3 regions of the Gracilibacillus sp. D59 genome follow, and region 3 is predicted to be linked to each of the others. Evidence: riboswitches for the same ligand, from Rfam matches in the RefSeq annotation. Region 3 holds a riboswitch; each other region holds the start of a gene.
What was found. A riboswitch is a leader RNA that binds a small molecule or an ion and turns the genes downstream of it on or off. The one in region 3 is predicted to bind S-adenosylmethionine.
Positions count from the first base shown of each region.

Region 1 (3,284 bases), on a different contig from region 3:
CCCTTTCAGCATGTGGTATACTTTGATTAGGAGGTGCTTTGCTATGGAACTAAGTAACTTTATCTTACACAAGGATATCTTATTAATTCACGCTGATATTAACGGTAATGACTATATATTTACAGTAAAGTGGAAAACGATTGAAAACAAAAAAGGAGGAGAATGGGAACTTAAATCTTATCTAAACAACTCAAATGGTAAAAAGGATTTATCAGAAAGACAACTCCAACAATTTATAGACCGGATAAATCCACAATGGGACTGGGAAAAAGATCAAGAACAAATTATGAAAGCTATTAAAAATGACTAGTTATGATGATATCATAACTAGTCATTCTTTCCTTAAGACATTGCTTCTGTAGATTCCTTAAACCACTTAATTTGCTCCTGAAGCCGAACTACTTCTCCTATTACAATTAAAGAGGGATTACTTATTTCATGTAGTCGCTCAGAAATCGTTTCTAAATCGGCAACAACTGTTTTTTGTTGTGGTAACGTCCCCCAATGAATAATAGATACAGGAGTATTTTTACTTAATCCAGCCTTCTTTAATTTTTCACAAATTACAGGGAACTTCCTGATTCCCATATAAAAACACAAAGTATCAGCTCCTTTGGCAATATGACGCCATTGTTCGTCTGATTTCGCCTCAGGATTGGAGCCATTAATAAAGTTTACCGATCCGCTTATATAACGGTGAGTAAGTGGAATGCCAGCGTATGCTGCAGCACTTATTCCAGACGTAATTCCTGGTACCACCTCATATTCTATCTCGTTATCTTCAAGATGAATCGCTTCCTCTCCTCCTCGACCGAAAATAAAGGGATCGCCTCCTTTTAACCTCGTCACTATTTTACCTTTTGAAGCATAATCTATAAGTTGTGCATTTATTTTTTCTTGAATTAACCCATGCTTCTGTGGTTGTTTCCCACAGAAAATCAGTTCTGCTTCTTCCTTCGCATGTTTTAATAATGATGGATTTACTAAGCGATCATACAGGATAACATCTGCTTCCTGTATAGCACGTAATCCTTTGACAGTAATTAATTCTTCATCTCCTGGTCCTGCCCCCACTAAGTACACTTTCCCCATGTTGATCCCATCCTTTTTTTGTGTTTACTTTTGCTGGTTTTTCTCGAAATCTCACTAATATAAAAGTAGCAATAATAGCTAATGTTAAAAGTATCACTTGGTAAAATCTCTGTTGAACAATTACCTCTGTCAATCCAAATGCAATAATTAATGATACAATCGGAGATGTAATCCACACTTTTGCTATTTGATGAATAATTTTTTGTTTCCAAACATCTTTTAACTGGTAACTGGCATTTATCCCGACTATCGCCGAAGTAGTTACCTGTGTCATTGGGATTGGTATCCCGAGTAATGATGCACCTACTACCAGTCCCCCAGTAGCACCTGAAATCACAATACCATTTCCTAGAGATAGTGAAGTAATTTTTTTTGCATTCGTTTCTAGCACACGCCCTCCAAACAAAATACTCCCTAACGCTACAATAACTGCCATCAATGGTAAACCTAACTCCATTGAACTGATCCCAGCACCTACTAATGGACCTAAAGCATTCCCTACATTATTCATACCTGCAGCTATGGCTTCTATTATACCAGTTATGATTAAGATAAACGTCAATAGTTTTACAGGAGGTTTATAATTTATTTTATTTTGTAAGGTCTTTCTAAATTTTTCAAGGAAAAGCGTAATCAGAAAGGCTGCAACTGGTACCACTATCCAGAAGGATACAATCACTACTATAGTATGAACGTGCAACTGTTGGTAACTAATACCAACTCCAATAATTGCGCCTACCGTTACCTCACTAGTCGATAAAGGAATACCAATGTAATTTGTAATTAATAATGTAAAAGCCGAAACTATTAAAATAATACAGGCAATCTTAATATCTAATATTTCTTCTGAGATGATACCTTTCCCTAGCGTATTCGTAACATGTTGACCTCCAAGTATTGCACCCGTGACGGCGCCTAATCCAGCAATTATTAGTGCATACCTTCTTTGCCTGACTACTTTAGTACCATACGTAATACTCATACTAGCTGCTGAACCACTTGCACCTATGTTAAAAGCAAATAGACATGCAGCGAATATTGCAATTATTGTTAACATCTAAAATCCCAACCTTCACCACTATAACCTACGTGGTTTTATTTTCTTCACCTATATACCCATAGGAAAACTCGGATTAATAAACAAATTTAGCTAGTTCTCTCAGTTTTGATTCAGATAATAATTATCCCCCATTTAACTTTCTTGTGTTACTTCGGGGGTCTTACAGACGGTTAGCACCGTGATAAAAATTATATTTCTGTTAAATAAATATAAAAAACTCCTACTTGGCGATGAAGTAGGAGTTTGCCTCTTATCTGCCAAAAAGCTGCTGGATGTAGCACAGTGCTTTGGAAGCCTGTTGCTGAGAATTCACAGGGCCAGATCCCTCCTTCTCTCTTGATAAGACAATATATTATTTTTCATAAATTTCCAAATAATTATGATGTCCATAATATAAGCCATTCTTTAGTAATTGTCAACAGATCCAATATATAAAATTTTTTTTGGGTATGCGCCTTGTAATTTCTTCCTTTGTGGTGTATGATAAATGTATTAAATTTCCAAAAATACTATATCTTATCGAGAGAGGTCTAGGGACTGGCCCGATGACACCTCAGCAACCAGCAATAGTAATTGTATGGTGCTAAATCCAGATGGTAAATTACCAAAGATAAGAGAATGCAACCTTAAACAAGGAGGTCTTCTACTTATCGAAGACCTCTTTTTTATTTAGAAAGGATGTATAAAATGAACGATATCGAAACAGCTCTTGCGCAAATTGGCAATCGACAAGATAAACGTACCGGTGCAGTGGAAGCCCCTGTTTATTTTTCAACCGCATATCAGCATCCAGCACTGGGACAGTCAACTGGTTATGATTACACACGATCTGCGAATCCTACACGGGAAATTGTCGAAGATGCCATCGCAACATTAGAACAAGGTTCAAAAGGATTCGCATGTTCTTCAGGTATGGCTGCGATCCAATTAGTCTTCTCTTTATTCAAACAAGAAGATGAAATTATCGTAACAGAGGATATCTATGGTGGAAGCTATCGCTTATTTCAACATTTTCAAGAATCATATAACATTACACCAGTATATGCAGATCCAGACGAAATGGAGCAGTACATTAATCAAAATACAAAAGCTATTTTCATAGAAACTCCTACCAACCCGTTATTAATGGAAA
Region 1 covers NZ_JBQQCK010000014.1:5,033-8,316, forward strand. The annotation lists gene ACTWP4_RS19060 (hypothetical protein) at 44-310, shown strand; gene cobA (uroporphyrinogen-III C-methyltransferase) at 343-1,092, opposite strand; gene ACTWP4_RS19070 (inorganic phosphate transporter) at 1,052-2,149, opposite strand; SAM riboswitch class I at 2,400-2,498, opposite strand; SAM riboswitch class I at 2,666-2,769, shown strand; gene ACTWP4_RS19075 (methionine biosynthesis PLP-dependent protein) at 2,840-3,284, shown strand, end outside.
Region 1: it holds a riboswitch for S-adenosylmethionine, as region 3 does, so the genes downstream of both, ACTWP4_RS19070 (inorganic phosphate transporter) here and ACTWP4_RS14020 (thiolase family protein) in region 3, are expected to answer to the same signal.

Region 2 (3,284 bases), on a different contig from region 3:
TCGGAATCATAATACGGACATCTACTCCTGATAGACAGGCAATCTTCAATGCATCTAACAGACTTTCATCCGGAATAAAATAAGGTGTTTGAATAAAGATATAATCTTTTGCTGACATGATCATTTTAATGTAGCCATTTTTTATCTGTTCCCATTCAGAATCCGGACCGCTTGAAACAATTTGCATACCGATATTCCCAGCGGGAACAGGTGTATAATAACGCTCATCATATTCAATATCATGGCGGGACGCCTGGTTCCAATCCAGGATAAATCGAGTTTGCAAATGTTCTACAGCACTACCCGAGATGCGCAGATGGGTATCACGCCAATAACCGAATCGCTTGTCTTCCCCCAGATATTCATCTCCAATATTAAAACCACCGATATAGCCGATTTCCCCATCAATAATCACAAGCTTGCGGTGGTTACGGTGGTTAATTTTAAAATTGACCTTCGGAATTAACGGTGGGAAAAATCCTTCGACTTCTGCCCCGGCATGACGCATTTTTCGAACCATCTTCCTGCTTAACGTCCGGGATCCTAAATCGTCATATAAAAAACGAACTTCAACCCCTTCTTTTGCCTTTTTAATCAAAGCGTCCGCTAAACGTGTACCGAGGTGATCAGACCTTACTATATAATACAATAGGTGAATATGATCTGTAGCATTTTCGATATCTTCTAACAAAGAGTTGAATTTTCGATTTCCATCCGTAAATACGTTGACATCATTATCCTGTGAAAAGATCGCATCATTATTTCGTAAATGCAAATAGAATAGATCCTTATATTGATACATCCTAGGATCTTTGACAAAGAAGTCGCCATTTTCAATATCACGCAATTGATGCTGTACTGCCGTTTTGACACCTAATTTGCTTTTAGTATCCCAAGTGAAAATTGTTTTGTTACTTAGTTTTCTACCAAAGATAAGATATAAAATAAATCCAAAAATCGGAATGAATGTCAATACCATAATCCATGCCCATGTAGAAGTGGGATTTTTACGCTCTAAAAAGATAATGGTTAAAGATAAAAGAATATTAAAAATTAAGATAAAACTTATGATAAGTTGCGTAAATTCCATACGAACCCCTCCCTTCTGACTACCTCTATACTCTTAATATAGCATAATTATGACTAAGCTAATAGCAATCGCTATCAGCTTAGTCGATCGTGATTGAGTCATTATCTTGTTCGGTTTTAGGACCTCTAATTTCTAACACACCATTTTGGAAGCTTGCTTTTGCTGTTCGTTTATCAACAGCATATGGCAATGTTATCGTTCGCTGATTACGATGCTGCCTTCTTTCCTTATGATAGTAATGATACGAATCATCATACTGTTCGGTTTCCTCCTGGTGATTGACCATTACTGTAATTTGATTCCCTACTATTCGCAGTTGTATTTGTTCTTTTTTAATACCTGGTAAATCAACACGGACGATCCAGTCCTTCTCTGTTTCTGCAACATCAGCAGGGATTTGTTTTGGTACTTTTGCTTGTTCAAAAAAGCTATCAATCGTTTCCATGACATTTCGTGTTGGTTTTTCATAAAGAAAGGCATCTAATTTTTTCACCAAATCCTCTCCCCATTCTGGCATTCCGCCTTTTTGTGGCATTTGAATCACTCCTTTCAATGACTTCCATCAACAAGGAATTTCTTTATCCTGTATCTACAGTGGTAGAAACGGGATTAAAATCCTCCAATTCATTTTATGCATTTAGGCTATAAATGATCCTGAAGTTAATTTTTATTAATATTCTGATTTTTTATTGACGGTTTCCAGAATATAACTTATAATAAGGACTATTCAATTGAATATGTAATAACTCTTATTTAGAGAGGCAGAGGGAATAGGCCCTATGAAGCCCGGCAACCATCAGTTTGAACATCAAATTGAAATGGTGCTAAATCCTACAGGTTTTACCTGAAAGATAAGAGGAGGACAGCTAATATTTTCAACCTCTTCTTACTTTCGTAAAGAAGAGGTTTTTCTAATTTTTAAGGAGGGTACATAATGACAAATTCGTTCCAATTTCCAGGTAGTGAAACAAATCTATTACACGGTGGACAACAAGTAGACCCTGCAACAAATGCTCGTGCCGTTCCGATCTATCAAACAACTTCTTACGTATTTAATGATACCGAGCACGCACAAAACTTATTTGCTTTAGCAGAAATGGGTAATATTTATTCTCGTATTATGAATCCAACTGTTGACGCATTTGAACAACGCATTGCCTTATTAGAAGATGGAGTAGTTGCTGTCGGTACTGCATCTGGTGCATCTGCTATCACATTAGCTATTTTAAACCTCGCCAATGCCGGTGATGAAATTATTGCCGACAGTAACTTATATGGTGGTACTTTCAATTTATTTAATAAAACATTGCCGAAATATGGTATTGATGTGAAATTTGTAGATGGAACAGATCCAGAAAATTTCAGAGCTGCCATTACCCCAAAAACGAAAGCGGTTTTTGGTGAAGTGATTACAAATCCTAGTCTAAATGTGTTTGATATTGAAGCTGTTGCTGATATCGCTCACGAACAAGGTGTACCATTAATTATTGATAATACCTTCGCAACTCCATATGTATGTAAACCGATTAGCTGGGGTGCTGACATCGTTGTGCACTCCGCAACGAAATGGATTGGTGGTCATGGTACCTCGATTGGGGGAATTGTCGTAGATAGTGGTAGATTTAATTGGAATAGCGAACGATTCCCTGGATTTACTGAGCCAGATGAGACTTATCATGGTATACGATTTGGAATTGATATTGGACCACCTGCATTCGCTATTAAATTACGTGTGCAACTACTACGTGATATCGGTCCATCATTAAGTCCGCAAAATGCATTTTATTTCTTACAAGGACTAGAGACGTTGCATTTACGCATTGAACGTCATGGTGAAAACACAAAAGCCGTTGCTAATTACCTAGAAAACCATCCACAAGTAGAATGGGTTTCTTATCCAGGACTTGAACATCATCCTTCTCACCAATTAGCAAAAAAATATTTGTGTAACCATTTTGGCTTTATTATCGTCTTTGGTATAAAGGGTGGAAAAGAATCTGGTCGTCAGGTGATAGATAATGTTCATTTATGGTCCCATGTGGCTAATGTGGGAGATGCAAAATCATTAATTATTCACCCTGCATCTACTACACACCAGCAGTTGAATGAAGAAGAATTAAAAGCTTCCGGTGTTAAAGAGGAATTGATTCGTTTGTCTGTCGGGATCGAAACTGCAGATGATATTATTGCAGAC
Region 2 covers NZ_JBQQCK010000002.1:661,166-664,449, reverse strand. The annotation lists gene cls (cardiolipin synthase) at 1-1,090, opposite strand, end outside; gene ACTWP4_RS06185 (Hsp20/alpha crystallin family protein) at 1,170-1,625, opposite strand; SAM riboswitch class I at 1,837-1,948, shown strand; gene ACTWP4_RS06180 (aminotransferase class V-fold PLP-dependent enzyme) at 2,025-3,284, shown strand, end outside.
Region 2: it holds a riboswitch for S-adenosylmethionine, as region 3 does, so the genes downstream of both, ACTWP4_RS06180 (aminotransferase class V-fold PLP-dependent enzyme) here and ACTWP4_RS14020 (thiolase family protein) in region 3, are expected to answer to the same signal.

Region 3 (3,284 bases):
TATTACCATACAGAACCTGAAATTTTCCCCATTGTCGATAACTTTTATACAAACCTTGATATAAAAGAAGAGTAAACTTGCTTCGACCTCAGTTATTTTTTCTTTTATTCATTTCTTTTAACAGTTATTTAATTAAATTTCTGACACACTGAAATAAGCATTTCCTTTACTCGTTTACGATCCAATTAATAAGTTCTTCCTCCGTGGTGTTTTCAGAATCTTGCAGTTCCCATATGAGTCTCCGTAAAACCCCCATTGGTGGAAGTCTCACTTTATGGTTTCTTAAGGGAAAGTTCTAAATTGTACTAGAATTCGAATTCACTATCTGGTAAAATATCTTCAATTTACAGATTGGGAGAGGATGGAGACTGACATGTTTGTACATAAAATTGATGGGGATTTATCTTTGAAACTAATTGACGTAAGAGATGCAGAAAGAGTGTTTGAATTAACCGAAAATTCAAGAGATTACTTAAGGGAATGGCTTCCTTGGGTGGATAATACCGTTAAAGTAGAAGATACTAAAGCATTTATTCAATCATGCCTAAAAGGTTTTGCAGACAATAACAGTCTAAATGCAGTTATTTTATATAAAGATGAAATTGTTGGAGTCGCCGGCTATAACAGCATTGACTGGTCCAATAAGATCGCATATATTGGTTATTGGCTTGGAGCTGATTACCAAGGGAATGGAATAATGACAAGAGTAGCTAAAGCATTAACTGATTATGCTTTTGAGGAGTTAAAATTAAATAAAGTGGAAATTAGAGCTGCAGTCGACAATAAAAAAAGCAGAAATGTGCCTGAAAGGCTAGGATTCGTAGAGGAAGGTCATATTAGAAGTGGTGAATGGATATATGATCATTATGTTGATCATGTTGTATATGGAGTATTAGCTGATGAATGGGGAAGATAGCATACAGGGGAATTGTCGAAATATATTGACAATTCTAACGAATCCATGCTAAAGTATAGTATATTACTTGGATTTTAAAAAATTGAACATATTAATCTTGTCTTATCAAGAGAGGTGGAGGGACTGGCCCGAAGAAACCTCGGCAACCATTAAGTTTTACTTAATATAGGTGCCAATTCCATCTAAGTGGTCTCACTTAGAAGAGATAAGAGATTCATAGCTTTGTAATGTATCTCTCTATCTCAACGTAGAGGGATTTTTTATTTGTGAAAAATATACAGAATATTAAATATAATATATCAACTTATCAAGAGAGGTGGAGGGACTGGCCCAATGAAACCCGGCAACCATTAAGCAAGGCTTGAAAGGTGCTAAATCCTGAGAGATAAGAAGAGTGGTAGAGTTCTCTTTTTATCGAAGAGGGCTTTTTTTTATCACGGTGCTAACCGTCTGTAAGCCCCCACTTCAAGCTTCCAGTAACATAAGGAAGCTTAGTGGGGGATAATAGACGCTAACACCCTGATAAGTTTCGCTAATGATCAGTGAGGGTCAAAACCCCCACTGATCACAGTCTCACTTTATATACCAAAAAATAAAGTTGAACAAGGAGTTATAACTTATGTCAATTGTCATTTTAGACGGGATCCGGACACCTTTTGGAAAATGGAATGGTGCACTTTCACAATTTGATGCAGTAACGTTAGCAAGTAAGCCATTAAAATATTTAATTGAAAAGCATTCAACAATCTCTCATATAGATGGAGTATTGTTAGCGCAAGTTATTCAGGCAGGTCAAGGGCAAAACCCTGCTAGACAAGTTGCACACCAGGCAGGGCTTGATAGTAGAACGCCAGCTATCACACTAAATAATGTATGTCTCGGAGGAGTTGCTTCAGTCATTGATGCAGCCCGCAGAATTAAATTAGAAGAAGGGTCAGTTTATATTGTTGGTGGTTTTGATTCGATGTCCAATGCACCACATGTAATCCCGACTCGATCAATAAAAGGTATCGGACACCAAACCATTACCGATACATTACTACATGATGGATTATGGTGTTCCTTAAGTGATCAATCCATGGGTGCCTTAACAGAACAATACAATCGCATATATAACATTGATCGAAAGGAGCAAGATCAATTTGCAACTCAATCGCAACAAAGAGCAGCAACAGCTTCCGAACAAGGCTTATTACAGGAAGAAATCCTACCAATCGATGGAGTGTTAGCAAATGATGAAGGAATTCGACCTCAGACAACGGTAGACAAATTAGCCAATTTAAAACCAGCTTTTACGAAAGATGGAACGATTACAGCTGGAAATGCTTCGCAAATGACAGATGGAGCTAGCCTAGGGATTGTCACAACATCAGAGCAAGCAGAACAACTAGGAACTGAACCACTTGCTTACGTTATTGACTGGGCTGAAACAGCTGGACCAGACCCAAGTTTACACACAAAACCAGCAGATGCGATCCAGAAAATATTAGATAATCAGAAATTAACAATAGATGATATAGATTTATTTGAAATAAATGAAGCATTTGCGAGTGTTGTAATCGGAAGTTGTCAGGCATTGGATATTGATGATGACAAAGTAAATGTCAATGGAGGAGCTATAGCAATTGGTCATCCGCTTGGAGGTACTGGCTTCCGTTTAGTTTTAACTTTGGCACATGCTTTGAAGAGACGCGGCGGAGGTAAAGGAATTGCTTCCCTATGTGGCGGTGGTGGTCAAGGAATTGCCATTCTAATTGAGGTAACAGAGAAAGGAGGACAACAATGAATACTCAAACCATAGATAAAAAGAGTCCTATATTATGGGAACCTACGGAAAAAGCTATCGAGCAATCCCATCTTAATGCATTTTCTAAAACGGTCAACCAACCACTCTTTCCCTATGAAAGGTTACATCGTTGGTCGATCACGAATATTGGGGATTTTTGGGAAGGTGTATGGGACTATGCTGGTATTATTGGTGAAAAAGGAGAAACCACTTATGTTCCTGCTGATTCCATGGCAGAAGCTGTATTTTTCCCAGATGCTCGTTTGAATTTTGCGGAGAATCTATTAAAAGGTAAAGGTGACCAAGTTGCTGCCTACCAAGCAGATGAAACAGGCGTAACAGCTCAGATTACTTTCCAGGAGCTGCGTAAACAAGTAGCAAGAGCACAATACGGATTAAAACAACTAGGAGTAAAAAAAGGAGATCGCGTAGCAGGTATAACTACTAATAATATTGAAGGTTTGGTTGCTTTACTTGCTGCTACATCAATAGGTGCGGTTTGGACTTCATGTTCACCAGATTTCGGTGCTAAAGGAATCGTTGATCGAATTGGTCAAGTTCAACCGAAAGTACTGATTGCTA
Region 3 covers NZ_JBQQCK010000007.1:253,435-256,718, forward strand. The annotation lists gene ACTWP4_RS14010 (hypothetical protein) at 1-75, shown strand, start outside; gene ACTWP4_RS14015 (GNAT family N-acetyltransferase) at 374-916, shown strand; SAM riboswitch class I at 1,016-1,128, shown strand; SAM riboswitch class I at 1,218-1,308, shown strand; gene ACTWP4_RS14020 (thiolase family protein) at 1,536-2,702, shown strand; gene ACTWP4_RS14025 (acetoacetate--CoA ligase) at 2,699-3,284, shown strand, end outside.